One region of the Marinobacter flavimaris genome, then DNA from elsewhere that is predicted to be linked to it. Evidence: riboswitches for the same ligand, from Rfam matches in the RefSeq annotation. Region 1 holds a riboswitch; the other holds the start of a gene.

Region 1 (7,780 bases):
GCCTTGAGATCCCGGACCAGGGAGGGATTCACCACCGTGAACTCGCCGGAGAGGTTCGATTTCACGAAGAGGTTCTGGTACGCCGGCTCGATGGACTGGGACACACCCACGATGTTGGAAATCGTCGCCGTCGGGGCAATGGCCATCACGTTGCTGTTGCGCATGCCGTTTCTCGTGATCAGTTCGCGTATCGGCGACCAGTCCAGCCGGGCGTTGGTGTTTACAGAGAGGTCCCCTTCCCGGCGGTTCTCTTTGAGCAGGTTGATGGAGTCGATGGGCAGGATACCCTGCTGCCAGAGTGAACCCTCATAGCTCTCATAGGCACCTCGCTCACCCGCCAGCGAAGCTGAGGCGCGGATGGCGAAGTAGCTGAGTTGCTCCATGGCAACGTCAGCGAACTCAACCGCTTCCGGGCTGGAATACGGCAGGCCCAGTTGATAGAGCGCGTCCTGGAATCCCATGAGGCCGAGGCCAACCGGGCGATGCCTAAGGTTGGAATTGCGGGCCTGGGGCACGGCGTAGTAGTTGATGTCGATAACGTTATCGAGCATGCGCACGGCGGTGTTCACCGTTTGTTCCAGACGCCGCACGTCCAGCTCGCCGTTGGCGATATGAGCCGTCAGGTTCACGGAACCCAGGTTGCACACGGCAATCTCGTCGGCACTGGTGTTCAGGGTGATTTCGGTGCACAGGTTGGAGCTGTGCACCACGCCCTGGTGCTGCTGGGGGGAACGCAGGTTGCACGGGTCCTTGAAGGTGATCCAGGGGTGGCCGGTTTCGAACAGAACGGTGAGCATCTTGCGCCAGAGTTGCTTGGCCGGGATTTTCTTGAACAGCTTGATTTTGCCCTGCTCTGCCAGGGCTTCGTAATGCTCGTAGCGTTCACGGAAGGCGTTGCCGTACAGGTCGTGCAGATCCGGCGCATCGCTGGGGGAGAACAGGGTCCAGTCACGGTCTTCGCGCATGCGCTCGATCAGCAGATCGGGCACCCAGTTGGCCGTATTCATGTCGTGGGTTCGGCGGCGTTCGTCGCCGGTATTCTTGCGCAGTTCCAGGAACTCCTCGATGTCCAGGTGCCAGCTTTCCAGGTAGGCGCACACCGCACCTTTACGTTTGCCGCCCTGGTTGACCGCCACGGCGGTGTCGTTGACTACTTTCAGGAAGGGCACCACGCCCTGGCTCTGGCCGTTGGTTCCTTTGATGTGGGAGCCCAGCGCACGGACTGGCGTCCAGTCGTTACCCAGACCGCCAGCCCATTTCGACAGCATGGCGTTATCACGGATGGCGCCGTAGATGTCTTCAAGATCGTCGCCCACCGTCGTCAGGTAACAGGAGGACAGCTGAGAATGGCGGGTACCGCTGTTGAACAGCGTGGGTGTGGACGCCATGTAGTCAAACGACGACAGCAGATTGTAGAACTCGATGGCCCGGGCATTCGGGTCATCTTCGCGCAGGGCCAGGCCCATGGCAACGCGCATGAAAAATACCTGGGGCAATTCCAGGCGGGCCTTGTTCCAGTGCAGGAAGTAACGGTCGTACAGGGTTTGCAGACCCAGGAAGCCGAACTGCAGATCCCGTTCCGGCTGAAGGGCGGCACCCAGGCGCTCCAGATCAAAGGCGGCCAGAGCGTCATCCAGCAATTCGTACCGGATTCCCGCTTCGACAAAGGCGCTCAGTGCCTGTGGATAAATCTCAGCCAATGGCAGACTGATGGGCAGGCCCAACGCGGCGGCATTCTCCAGACGCAGCTGTTCCAGCAGTAGACGAGCGGTGACCGCGCTGTAGTCCGGCTCCCGCTCAATCCGGCTGCGGGCCGTCATGATCAGGGCCGACAGCACGTCTTCCTCGGCGATGCCGTCGTAGAGGTTGGTCAGGGCATCGTCCACCAGGGAATCACCGTCGATGCCCTCCAGCCCTGTGGCGGCCTTTTCCACCTGCAGTTTCATCAGGCCCAGATCCAGCGGAGCAATCTCGCCACTGGTCTTTTTCACCGTCAGATGGGGGTGCGCCTCAACCGGCGCATGGCGGGCGCGCTCGCGGGCATGCTCTTCCCGATACAGGACGTAGGCGCGGGCCACCTTCTGTTCTTCGGCCCGCATCAGGGCCAGTTCCACCTGATCCTGGATGTCTTCGATATGCACCTTGCCACCGGCCTTCAGGCGACGGCTAATCGCCTGGATGACCTGGTCGGTCACCCGGTGTACCGCGTCATTGATACGCGCGGAACCGGCGGCGGTGTCGCCCTCAACAGCGAGGAACGCTTTGGTTACGGCGATGCTGATCTTCGAGGGGTCGAAGCCCACAAGCGTGCCGTTGCGCTTGATGACCTGAAGGGATTCGGTGTCCGTGTGCGAGGTTGGCCGGGGTTCGGCCAGGGCTGAGGCAGACATGCAGTGTTCTCCTGAATACGCGTTGAGTTCCTTTCACCATCGCGTACGCAGGGGCACACCTCGCCATGGGAATGGCTGGGCATAACCGGTCTGCTCACCCTGGGTCGCGAAGGTGCAGTCAGGAGCTTTGAAGCTCCGTATCCCTGGCAGGTCTTCGGACTCAGGGGCGTGAATCGTTCGATTCGGCCTCGTGTGGCGACTTCCCGGCTTTCGCCAGTGTCTTGATGCCACGCTTGTTCCCCAATACCGCTGCGCGTCAGTTCCGGAGTCTCACCGGATTCCCGATACCAGAATGGCTGAGATGATCACACGTTGACCGAGTTGGTTACGCGCTGATCACTACATCTGGTATTTGACCAAGGATAGAAACACTATATACAGGTCCACTTTTCAGGACAAGGCACTTTCCGGTAAAAGATCTGTCTGCAACGGAAACACCCTGACAAGAGGAGAGGCACTATGGAGAAGGTCGGATACAAAAGAATCTGGGGCCCGCTCCTCATTTCCATGCTGCTGTCTGCACCGGTCAGTTCGCAAGAGAGTACATTGACACCCTTCTCCCAGATGCAGTCCCTGAACGATGGCTGGGAACCCCTGGAATTCCCCAAGATAGATCAGCTCAGCCGCTATGAACTGACAACCGAATACGGTCAGCAGGTCGTGCGGGCGACCACGGACGGCGGTGCGTCGGGACTGATCGCACGGGTCAGGCTGGAGCCAACCGATTCGCTGATTCTGCAATGGTGCTGGAAGGTCTCGAATGTCTTCGAAAACGGGGATGCCCGGGAAAAGTCCGGGGACGATTACCCGGCCAGAATCTATGTGGCGTTCGAGTTCCAGCCCGAGAAGGCGGGGTTTTTCGAGCGCGCCAAACGCAAGACCGTCGAGGTGTTATTCGGTGAGTCCCTGCCGGGCAATGCCCTCAACTACATCTGGGCCAATACTCTCCCGAAGGGCGAGATTGTGCCCAACCCGTACACCGAGAAAACCATGATGATTGCCGTGAATTCCGGATCAGAACAGGTCGGCGAATGGGTCACGGTGGAGCGGGATATCATGGCCGATTATCGGGAAGCGTTTGGCGAGGAACCGCCACCGGTCGTGGGCATTGCCATCATGTCGGATTCGGACAACACCGGTGAAAAGGCCACGGCCTGGTATGGGGACATCCTTCTGAACCCGGATTCCTGAGCCCTGAACACTACTAACGGTATTGCTCGGGAAATCCGGGGATCACAAAGCTTTCTCCAAGGTTTCGTATCGGCGGCACTTCACCCTTTTCAGCCAGACGGATGTAGGCATCATTGAACTCTTCCCGCAGGATCGCTGCCCGGGGATTGGCCAGCGAGAACAGCCAGGTCAGATTCCTCAAACGGATCGCCGATTCACGGATTTTCTCGTCTTTGGGCATGGTCAGGGTTTCCACGACCGGATCCCGATGCCCAAACAGGTAATGGCCTCGGCCAAGCTTGAGCATTTCCAGAGCAGCCCGATAGTTTGGAGCCTGGGTGACGTCAATCGAACCTTCCGCCTCCAGCCAGTACAAGAGCCCTCCATAGGTGTACCCGCCTATCGTGATGACGGTCTTGCCCTGCAGTTGATCAAAATGTGTAAGTGGTTCGGTTCCCTCCAGATACCAGGCACTGAGCTGGGTCGCGAGGGGAGTGACCCAGGTCTCAAGAACTTCACCGTTAAGGGCAGGAACGTTGGCCGAACCTGGCCAAACGTCAATTCTACCGTTGCGCAGATACAGGTATACCCGGCTGATGGGCAAGAAGAGAAATTCCGGCTCGTAACCCGCTTCCACAGCGATCTTCCGGGTAAGCTCTATAAAGCTGCCAGCAGGGCGGCCATCGCTGGCCTGATAGGTAATGGGGGGAAACTCCACATAGGCAATGCGCAGAGTCTTGTTTACGGATTCCGACGCGCCAAGGGAGGCGGACGTAAATAATAAACCTACCAGCAATATCCAAAGCCGGACAACGGTCAAATGCATGGCTTCAGAGAGTCGGGAAGAATGGACCGGGCAGTTTCTGGGCATGGAATCCGTATTGTTCGGGTCTGTTTAGCCAAAGATTAACAGACCCGGAAAGATCTGCACTGACACCGCCCGCAAAAATCCGAACATAATGTCAAATATGGTTGATAACCATGTACAGACCAACACCGCCCATTACCAGCATGTAGGGAAACGCCATCACCACCATCTTGCCGTAGGACAGCCGAACCAGCGGCGCTATGGCAGACGTCAGCAGGAACAGGAAAGCCGCCTGGCCATTGGGAGTCGCAACGCTGGGAAGGTTGGTACCTGTGTTGATGGCAACTGCCAACTTCTGGAAATGCTCGTAGCTGATGGCCCCTGCATCCAGAGCCTGTTTGACTTCGCTGATATAAACAGTCGCTACGAAGACGTTATCGCTGATCATTGAGAGCACGCCGTTGGCAATGAAGAACATGCCAGGCTGCCGGGCTTCCGGAAGCGACAGCACGTAATCAATAATCGGCTTGAACAGGTGCTGTTCGTGGATCACCGCAACCACCGCGAAAAACACCACCAGCAGCGAGGTAAACGGCAGGGATTCCTGGAAGGCCTTGCCAATTTGATGCTCGTCGGTAACGCCGGTAAAGGAGGTAATCAGGATGATGACCAGCAGGCCAATCAGGCCGACCTCGGCGAGATGGAAAGCGAGGCCCACCACCAGGATCGCGGCGGCAAAGGCTTGTACCCAGAGAGCCGCCTGATCAGCCTTGGTCCGCTTGGTCCGCTCGTTCTCCGCAAATTCTTCCAGCACCTGACGCACAGGCTTGGGCAAACGCCCGCCGTAGCCAAACCAACGCAGCTTCTCCAGGGCCCAGCAGGTAAATAAACCAGCCGCCAATACCGGCAAACTCACTGGCGCCATGTGCAGGAAGAAACCGGCAAAGTCCCAACCCACGACTTTGGCAATCAACAGATTCTGGGGCTCACCTACCATGGTGGCAACGCCGCCCAACGCGGTACCGATAGCACCATGCATCAAAAGGCTGCGCAAGAACGCCCGGAAATTTTCCAGATCTTCACGGTGCAGCTCGATTACTTCGTCATCGCTGCCCGCGTTGTGGTCCTTGTGCTGGTAGCCCTTGCCGGAGGCCACCTTGTGGTAAACCGCGTAAAACCCGACCGCCACGCTAATAATAACCGCGGTAACCGTCAGTGCATCGAGGAAGGCCGAAAGCAGTGCTGCTGCGCTACAGAACAGCAACGATAACGCCGACTTGGAACGCACACCCACCAGAATCTGGGTGAACGTCACCAGCAGCAGTTCCTTCATGAAGTAGATGCCCGCCACCATGAACATCAGCAGCAGGATCACCGGGAAGTTGGTTAGCACTTCCAGATACACTGCATCCGGCGTGGTCAGGCCAATCAGCAATGCCTCTACCGCCAGCAGGCCACCCGGCAGAAGCGGGTAACATTTCAGGGCCATGGCAAGAGTAAAAATAAACTCTGCGATCAGAAGCCAGCCGGCCGTTCCGGGCCCCAGGGTCCACATGACAATCGGGTTGGCGACAAGAAACAGCAGGATCACCTGCTTGTACCAGACGGGCGCCTTGCCAAGGAAGTTGTGGGTAAAGCCGGAGATAACGGTATTGGGCATTACGGAAATCTTCTGAGAAAACGGGTTATTGGTATTGTGTGCCAGCAGGCCCGCATCTTCCTTGATATTTGCGTACCGGGGTATGGGCCAAAGGTACAAAATGAAGACCGATTTTGGTCTTACTAACAAGCAAATGGGGAATGGGCGCTGATCAACACAGATATCTTCGTAGTATTACTTGATCAACAAAGATGTAGCGCGCGTATTTTAACCGATTTGCGTGGCTGTGAGGTCGCTTTGTGAAAAAAATACACAAATGTTCTGGGGGAAGGACACTGATAGGGTCTGTTGAGAAAATGGGTCGGAGCCGGCGCGTCCCTGCGCCGGGAGGATAATGCAATCAGAACCGGTAAGTAACGGAACCGGTCACTTCACGACGGGTGCCATACGTACCGGAGCTGTCGAAAGCCGTTGCTACATACTGTTCGTCCAGCAGGTTCTGGGCATGCAGCCCCAGCGACACCTGGCCAATGTCGTAGGTAATCGCAGCATCCACCAGGGTGACATCCGGTACTTCCAGGGCAGAATTATCCGCATTGAACGCCGCGCCAAAACTCTCGCCGATGTAACGCACGCCGGCACCCAGCCCCAGGCCATGCAGCATGCCGCCCCGGAAGCTGTATTTTCCCCACAAGGCCGCTTCATGTTCCGGTGTGTATTCCAGCGGCTCGCCCTCTTCCACCGGATTGCTGGCTTTGGTGATCTCGGCGTCGGTATAGCTATAGCTGGCGATCACATCCAGCGCATGGAACAGACGGGTGCGCGCTTCCATCTCAAGGCCCTGTGAGTTGGCCTCGCCCTTCTGCTCATTGGCGAAGGTCGATGGGTTGGTGGTCAGGTAGTCTTCCCGGGTCAGGTCGAACCAGGCCAGTGTCACCAGCGTGTCCGTATTGGGCTGGTACTTTACGCCCACCTCATATTGGTGTGCGGTTTCGGGCTCGAACGGGTTGCCGGCCGCATCGGTACCTGTGGTGGGGAGAAACGACTCCATGTAGCTCACATAAGGGGCAAAGCCATTCGCGAACTGGTAACTGGCACCGGCACGACCAGTGAAGGCCTCGTCTTCCCGGCTAGCTGTGGCGCCGGTGAGATTATTGAGTGTCTCGGAACGGGCCACGTCATACCGGCCGCCAAGGGAAACCGTCCAACGGTCTACCCGGATCTGATCCTGAAGGTAAATGCCGGTCTGTTTGAGTTGTCCGTCCTCGTCTTTAAACAACGGGGCATCAGGGACAGGCGCCCCATAGACAGGATCATAGATGTCCAGGTTACTGGCGGCCCCAAAGAACTGCCGGGATGACACATCGATATCCTGATGGTCCAGGCCGACCAATACCGTGTGCTCTGCCGCGCCCGCCTGAGCGGTCAACTGCAGCTGGTTATCCATGACCAGTCCGTCAATGCGACCGAAACTGTCAAAGCGCGACCGGGTAATGGTTCTCTGATCCGCCAGCAAACCGGTGGTGTAGATGGTCTGGTCGTCAACATCGTTACGGTAGTCCCGGACATTCTGACGCAGAACTATCTGGTCATTGATGCGGTGCTCAAACTCGTAACCAATGGCACTCTCGCGACGCTCATAGGCATCGTACCCTGGCTCGCCGGTAAACCGGTTGTCAGGAATCGGGCCATTCGGATTTGGCTCCAACGTGCCCTGCAACGGGTAACGTTGAGATGGCTGGGTATCGTCGTACTGCCAGTGCGCCAATACCGTCAGTCGGGTGGCGTCCGTGGGCTGCCAGGTCAGGCTGG
Region 2 (7,780 bases), 330 kb from region 1:
ACGGGCCATGCCGGTCTGGGGCTCGCGATTGCCCAGCGAATGGTGACGCTGCAGCAGGGAAAACTCTCGGTACGCAATGCCGATGGCGCCGTTTTCAGTGTCTGGCTGCCCCTGGCCCGCGACAGCTCGGTCGCGGGCGGCGAAAAATCCACAGCGTTATGAATTCGTAATACCTGGTGAACGTTTTCGTGAATCCACCGCCCTACGCTGTAGGTATGGAATCACGTGAAGGAGATATCTGATGAAACGCAAGATCATGGGTCTGTTTTCCGCAGTGGCATTTGTCTCTGCAGTTGGTCTGTTCACCACCTACGCGGTTGCCGAAAAGTCGGAGTCGCAGATGAGCAAATACGCACCGGATCAACCGGGTCTGGCCGTGGCGACCTTTGCTGGCGGTTGTTTCTGGTGTGTTGAGGCCGGGTACGAAAAGCGGGTGCCGGGCGTGGTGGAAGTAGTCTCGGGCTATTCTGGTGGGAAAGAGGCAAGCCCCTCCTACAAGCAGGTTGCCTCGGGGCAGACTGGCCATACCGAAGCGGTACAGGTCTATTACGACCCCAACGAAATGACATACGAGGGCTTGTTGCAGGCGCTCTGGCGGATGATGGACCCGACCGATAATCAGGGTCAGTTTGTGGACCGCGGCCAGCAGTATCGTCCTGCTATTTTCTACCATAACGCTGAGCAGAAGCGCCTGGCCGAGGCGGCCGTTGCAGAATTGGAGGCATCCGGAGTTTACGAGAAACCCGTGGTGATCGAAATCGTGCCGTTTGAGAAATTTTACCCGGCGGAGGAATACCACCAGGATTATTACGACAAAAACCCGGTGCGCTACAACTTCTACACCTTCAACTCTGGACGCTATCAGTTTATCGAGAAGGTGTATGGCGAAGATTACGAGCTCGATTACACCCGGTTCCAGGAGAATGCCACAGTGGACGCCAGTGACGATCTGGTGGGCGATGAAAGCGCCAGCACAGAGCCCGGCCAGATGGGCGTTGGCTTCGATCCGGCAAGCTTTGAAAAGCCGGCTCAGGATGTCCTGAAGCAGCGCCTGACGGATATGCAGTACGAGGTGACCCAGGAAGACGGCACCGAGCCGGCGTTTAACAACAAATACTGGGACAACAAGAAGCCAGGACTCTACGTGGATATTGTCTCCGGCGAGCCGCTGTTTTCTTCACGGGACAAGTACAAATCCGGTACCGGCTGGCCCAGCTTTACCCGGCCGATCACACCAGACGCGGTGGTGGAACGTGAGGACAACTCGTTCTTCATGACCCGTACGGAAATCCGCAGCAGCCACGCGGATTCCCACCTTGGCCATGTCTTCAACGATGGCCCTGCGCCAACCGGACTACGCTACTGCATGAACTCCGCGTCTATGGACTTTATCCCGCTGGAGAAGATGGAAGAGGCCGGTTATGGCAAATGGGTTGATGACGTCAGACCAGAGAGCGACGCCTGACTCACAACCACAAATCCGCCACCCGGGTGTCCCGGCTGAAATGGTGCAACACCTGGGCCTGCAGGAGTTCAGCCGTGGCAACCGCATCAATCAGGGCGTTGTGGGCGGCATAGTGAGGCAGCCCATAACGCAGCCGGCTATCAGCCAAGCGAATCGACACGGGCTTCTTCCCCAGCAGTTGTTGCCAGCGTGACGGGTTTCGGTCCGGGTGCAGGTGAGCCTCAATGGCCATGGTATCGATCAACGGAAACCGGATTCCTTCCCCCAAGCGCCATTGCAGGGCAACGTCGAAGAACGATCTCTCGATGTTGCGGTAGTGAACCACGGGGATACGCCCATTCAGGCTGGCAAACAGATCCTTCAGGATATCGTTCAAATCCGGGGCCTGGTCGATATCACTGTGGGTAATGCCGTGGATAGTAATCGAGGTCTGGTGTAGCGGGAGCTTGGGCCGCACGATCCAGTGGCGGGCTTTGCCCAGCTGGATGCCGTCGAGCGTAAACGGCACCAGACCGATACTGACAATCGAATGTTGATTGGCGTCCAACCCGGTGGTCTCGAAATCGAGCGCGACAAAGGGCACCTCGGATAAGGGCGTCTCCGGCGACACACACCCACTCTCGTAATAGGCTTTAAGAATCGGGGACTTGCTCTGCTCCGCCAGGGCCTTGAATTGCTCGGGCCATGGCAGGCGTGTAACAGAATTCTCGGCCTGCTCCTCACTAGACATTACGGGCCACCCCGGCGTGATACCGGAATTTCAGGAACTTCTGGGCACCGCTGACTACCTGGAACGCATCCTTGAGATGGCTGCGCTCAAACGGTGAAAGGTCTTCGGGCCGTACGTTGTTGTCCGGCTGCCGGTCAGCCTCGATTGCCAGGGCCTGGTGTCGGATACGAACGATGGAGATAAACTCAAGCGCATCCCTCAGGTTGCCCAGATCGTCGTCCAGCAGGAGCTTGGTGTTGCCAATGGCTTTCAGTCGTTCGAACGAGTTCTGTGCACGGGAGCCGCAGGCCAGGGCATGAACCCGGATCAGATCCGACAGGGGCGCTGTTCCGCGACGTTTCAGGTTGAAGGTCTTCTGGTGCTTGCCATCCTCTTCCAGCACGAAAGTCCGGAAAAAGCCGATCGGCGGCGTGCGGTTCAGGGCGTTGCGCGCCAGCATTGCCAGGAACCGCTGGCTGTTGCTGGCTTTGTCCGCCACCAGTGTCTTGAGCTGTTCGGCAAAGTCGGTCTCGCCGTAGATGCCATCCAGATCAAAGAAAATATTGCTGTTTAACAGAGCCTCGGCTTTCGGATTATCAATCCAGTCGGTGAAGTAGTCCTTCCAGACGCGCAGTGGCTGCCGCCATTTCTGGTTGGTGGCCATGATGTCGCCGGTGCAGTAGGTATAGCCGCACTCCGCAAGGCCATCGCTGACAAATTTCGCCAGCGCCAGGAAGTATTCGTCGTGTTCTTCCGGCACAAAGCTGTCGTCCAGGATCATGGCGCTATCCTGGTCCGTGACCACCAGCTGCTCGTCCCGCGCCATGGAGCCGAGGGCCATAAAGCAGTAGGGCACGGGTGGGGGGCCGAGTTTCTCCTCGCCCAGCGCCAGCAGACGTTGTGTAAAGCTGCGCCCGATGCCGGCCATGGCACTGCCAATCATGTGGGAGTTGGCATCTTCGTTCACCATGCGAACAAAGCTGTCCCGCACATCCAGGCTGATCTTCTTCAGCCCTTTTACATCCTGCTGATGGTAGATGTTGCTGACCAGGTATAGGCTGCTCTGACTCTCGTACTTTACGATGTCAGACAGCGCAATCACCCCGCGAACCTCATCCCGATCCATCACCGGAAGATGGTGCACATTGTTGTGCAGCATGGTGAGCATGGCCTCGAATATGAACATGTTCGAGCGGATGGTGATCAGATCCTCCGACATGATCTCGCTGATCGGAGTTTCCGAGGCCAGGGCTTCGCTAAGGGCCCGGGTGCGCAGGTCCCGGTCGGTAATGATGCCCTTGAGCAGGGGCTTTTCACCTTCCTCGTCCATCAGCAGCAGTGCGGAGACGCCGTTTTCGGTCATGATCCGCGCCGCTTCCTGCAGGCGAACGGTGTGGGGCGCTGATACCGGCTCCCGGGCAATCAACCGGGTAACCTTGGATGTCATCAGTTGGTTGGACTTTTCCCGACGGGAAACGGCAGAGCGCAGGCGACTGCGGTCTTCAATCTCGACGAAATCGGCGAAGTTGTCCTCATTTTCCCACAGGTACTGGAAGATTTCTCCCGGAATCTTGTAGACCAGTGTGTCTTCCAGGGCTTTTGCCGGAAATCGCACTTTCCGGTTCATCAGGAGGCCAAACTGGCCGAATATTTCGCCTTCGCTGATGCGGTTATACAGCTCGCCCGAACGCCGATAGATTTCTACCGCGCCACTGCGCACGTAATAAAGCCAGTTACTGGGCTCGCCGAATTCCAGGATCTGGCTGCCGGCCTTGAAGTAGACTACCTCAATACCGCCCACCACCCTGTCGAGCAGCTCCTCGGTCATCTCGTCAAACGGCGAGTATTGAGCCATGTGATTGCGGATGTCGACCAGCTCGGCCTGCATAAAACTCCCTGTTTTGGCGAAGAAAAAATGATTGTCAGTCATGGAATATAGCAGTGGCAGAGGCCTGCGACCATGTCGACCTTTGATGGATTTCATTGACCGCTTACCCCGGTGTTGCTAGCCTTGCCACACTTTTTTCAGGTGCCCGTCGCAAAGCGCGACGGGTGAAACGGGAAATCGGTGAGCCTGGTCACGCCAGTGCAAGTCCGATGCTGCCCCCGCAACGGTAAGCAGGACAACGGCAATCTGTGCGCCACTGTGTCGCCAAGACATGGGAAGGTGATTGCCCGGGAACCCAGAGTTCCGCCTGCCAGCCCGGAGACCGGCCTGGAAAAACACCCGATGTTGCGGTGGGCAACCTGGGTGGGTGATATGCCGGTTCCGCATTCCTGACACCAGTCTACCGCCTGCCCCCATTCCCTGTTCCGCAACAAAACCCAGATTCCCGTGCGGGTGCGCGCGGAGTGCGGAGCAAGTTTCATGTTCAGAATTCAAAGCCCTGTTTTACTGGCCGGCGTTGCCATGGCCGCCCTGCCTCTGGCCGTTTCGGCCCAGTCTGCCCCTGAATCCGATGCCCTGGATCCCATCGTGGTTACCGCGACACTGGGGCCGAAGACCGTTGGGGAGAGCCTGTCTTCGGTTACGGTCATCGAGAAGGAGGATATTGATCGGCAACAGCCCGCGGAATTCCGCGACCTGCTGCGCGCCCAGCCGGGGATCAACGTGGTGTCGGACGGCAGTTACGGCAAGACTACCAGCGTATTCCTGCGTGGCGCTGGCAGCTCAGGTACCGTGCTGCTTCTCGATGGTATCCGCCTGCGCTCGGCCTCTGCGGGTATCCCACCCTGGCAGTTTTTGCCTCCCGAATTGATGGAACGGGTTGAGCTGGTGCGAGGTGCGAAGAGTTCCCTCTACGGTGCCGATGCGGTGGGTGGTGTCATCCAGGCGTTCACCCTGGAACCGGAGGCCGGGCGCCAGGGTTGGGGCGAGCTGAAAGGCGGTTCCCATGAAACCCGTGAGGCAACGGCCGGGCTGGCTGGCCGGGAAGGCCGTTCGTCGTTCCTGGCCGGTGGCGTTTATTCGGATACCGATGGCACGAACCTGCGTGCTGGCGGCGAGGACAAAGGATTCCGGAACGCTGGTGGCCTGGCCAAACTGAGCCACAGTTTTGACCAGGGCGGCGGCGCAGGACTGACGGTTTTCCAGTCTGAAGGTAATACCGAGTTTGAAGGCGGTGATACCGATTTCCTGATTCGTGCCATGGGGCTGCATCTGGAAGCGGTTGCCAGTGACTACTGGCGTACACGTATCCAGTTCTCGGAAGCTCGCGACGAACAGGATACCTTCGGAGCCAATCCCAGCACGTTCGACACCCTGTCTCGCTCCGCGCGCTGGGAAAACACCCTGACGGCCGGTGTTCATGAGCTGGTTCTGGGTACGGAGGTCATGCTTGACGAAGTGGATGGCACCAGCAATTTCACAGAAGACAGCCGGACCAACAGCGCGGTTTTCGGTCAGGGCCGTTTGAACTTTGATGCCACCGATCTGATGCTCAGTCTGCGTCTGGATGACAACGAGGCCTATGGCAAAGAGGAGACTGGCGGTGTGGCCTTCGGTCACCAGCTGGACCGCGCCCATCGCTTTCGCCTCAGCTATGCGACATCGTTCCGGGCACCCACCTTTAATGACCTTTACCTGACGGTGCCGTTCTACACCGGTAATCCTGACCTCGATGCGGAAGAGGGGCAGATGGTCGAAGCCGGTTTCTCCGGGCGATATGACCGGTGGTACTGGGACATTGCGCTTTATCAGAACGACGTGAAAGACCTGATTACCTACGTGTCGGACCCGGTGACCTTTGAGGGCACCATGGAAAACGTCGAGACGGCCAGAATCCGTGGCGTTGAGGTTTCTTCCGGTATCGAGACGGCTGACTGGAATCTGGCGGCAGCAGTAACCTACGCGGATACCGAGAATCGCGATACCGGCGCCCGTTTACCACGCCGCGCGGAAAAAAACGTGCGTCTGGATATTGATCGCCTGTTCTCCCAGTGGTCGGTGGGCGCCAGCTTTATTGCCGAGAGTGACCGCTATAACGATGCGGCAAATACCAGTCTGCTGCCGGGCTATGGCACGGTAGACCTGAGAGCGGCCTGGAATTTCCAGCCTGGCTGGTCGGCCTCATTCAAGGTCGATAACATGCTGGATCGTCGGTATGCCACCAGCATCGGATATGACAGTGCGACCTTCGCGCCCTTTGATTATCTGGCCGCCGGACGAACCTTCATGGCCTCGGTGCGCTATGATTTCCAACAGTAAATTCATTGATCTGAGAGGCTCCCGCCCTCTATGAGGCACCTATGGCTCGCTGCACTGTGTGTACTGTCTCTGCTTGCGCCCTCGTTGGCGCAGGCCCAGGGACCCTGCGTACGCGATGCACTGAACCAGAAGGTATGCCTGGCCGAGCCAGCGCAGCGTATTGTTTCTTTGTCACCGGGTGCCACTGAGCTGTTGTTCTCCGCCGGTGCCGGCGAAAAGGTCGTTGCGGTGAGTGCCTGGAGCGACTACCCGCCAGAGGCGGAGAACTTACCGCAGGTGGGCGACAGCAATCGCCTGGACCTGGAAGCCATTGTTTCGCTGGCACCGGACCTGGTGGTGGCCTGGGTGGATGGCAATTCCCGCAGCCAATTGGAACGGCTGTCTGACCTTGGTATTTCCGTATTCTGGCTAGCCCCGCGAACGTTTGACGACATTGCCGCGGCGGTATCGGATCTGGCGTTGCTGACGGGTTCACCGGATCTCGGCAATGAGCGGGCCGAAGCGTTTCGTGCAGAAATAGTCAAACTTAAAGCTCAGTATGCCGATGCCAGACCGGTTAAGGTGTTCTACCAGATATGGGACCAGCCACTGATGACCGTGAACCGGGACGAGCTGATCAGCAAGGCCATAACCCTGTGCGGCGGAGTGAATGTGTTTGGCGGGCTGCCACGGCTGGTGCCCCGGATCAGCCGGGAGGCGGTTCTCGAAGCCAACCCTGAAGTCATTATTACCGCCGGGTCGTCGGACGACAGGCAGTGGCTGGAAGCCTGGCGCGAGTTTCCGGGCCTGGCAGCGGTAGCCGCCGGCAACCTCTTCCTCGAACCGCCGGACCTTCTGGCGCGCCCCACGCTACGTATGGCAGACGGCGCCAGGCACCTGTGCCAGACCCTGGAGCAGGCCCGTGCCTATCTCTAGCCCTTACAAACCTCTCCTCATTCTGCTGCTGGCGGGCTTTCTGGCGGCACTGCTCTCCGTCAGCATTGGCAGTACGTCCATCGGTTTTGGTGACACTCTGAGGGTGATCACCGGCAGTGGCACCGAGTTGCAGCAAACGCTGATTCTGGAGCTGCGCCTGCCTCGCACCCTGAGCGCGTTCGCAACTGGCGGATTGCTGGCCGTGGCCGGGGCACTGATGCAGGTATTGTTGCGAAATCCCCTGGCCGATCCTTATGTGTTGGGGCTTTCTGGTGGCGCGGCAGTGGGTGCGTTATTGGCCATGCTGGCCGGCGCTGCCGGTTTTCTGATATCCGGCTCCGCGTTTGCAGGTGCCATGCTGGCCACCCTGCTGGTGTTTGGTCTGGCTCACGGCAGTGGCAGCTGGACCCCATCGCGGCTGTTGCTTACCGGTGTGGTGGTCGCCGCCGGCTGGGGCGCCATGATTACCCTGATCCTCTCGATG

Evidence for each region. A riboswitch is a leader RNA that binds a small molecule or an ion and turns the genes downstream of it on or off. The one in region 1 is predicted to bind cobalamin.
Region 2: linked by a shared signal. The riboswitch ahead of ACGK9W_RS17930 (TonB-dependent siderophore receptor) and the one ahead of ACGK9W_RS16470 (ribonucleoside-diphosphate reductase subunit alpha) in region 1 are both predicted to bind cobalamin.

Annotation. Positions count from the first base shown of each region.
Region 1 covers NZ_CP171359.1:3,510,449-3,518,228, forward strand. The annotation lists gene ACGK9W_RS16470 (ribonucleoside-diphosphate reductase subunit alpha) at 1-2,390, opposite strand, end outside; cobalamin riboswitch at 2,518-2,726, opposite strand; gene ACGK9W_RS16475 (DUF3047 domain-containing protein) at 2,850-3,581, shown strand; gene ACGK9W_RS16480 (ABC transporter substrate-binding protein) at 3,595-4,431, opposite strand; gene nhaB (sodium/proton antiporter NhaB) at 4,523-6,028, opposite strand; gene ACGK9W_RS16490 (TonB-dependent siderophore receptor) at 6,369-7,780, opposite strand, start outside.
Region 2 covers NZ_CP171359.1:3,842,563-3,850,342, forward strand. The annotation lists gene ACGK9W_RS17910 (ATP-binding protein) at 1-162, shown strand, start outside; gene msrB (peptide-methionine (R)-S-oxide reductase MsrB) at 242-1,465, shown strand; gene ACGK9W_RS17920 (3'-5' exonuclease) at 1,467-2,195, opposite strand; gene ACGK9W_RS17925 (putative nucleotidyltransferase substrate binding domain-containing protein) at 2,188-4,062, opposite strand; cobalamin riboswitch at 4,185-4,408, shown strand; gene ACGK9W_RS17930 (TonB-dependent siderophore receptor) at 4,543-6,381, shown strand; gene ACGK9W_RS17935 (cobalamin-binding protein) at 6,412-7,296, shown strand; gene ACGK9W_RS17940 (iron ABC transporter permease) at 7,283-7,780, shown strand, end outside.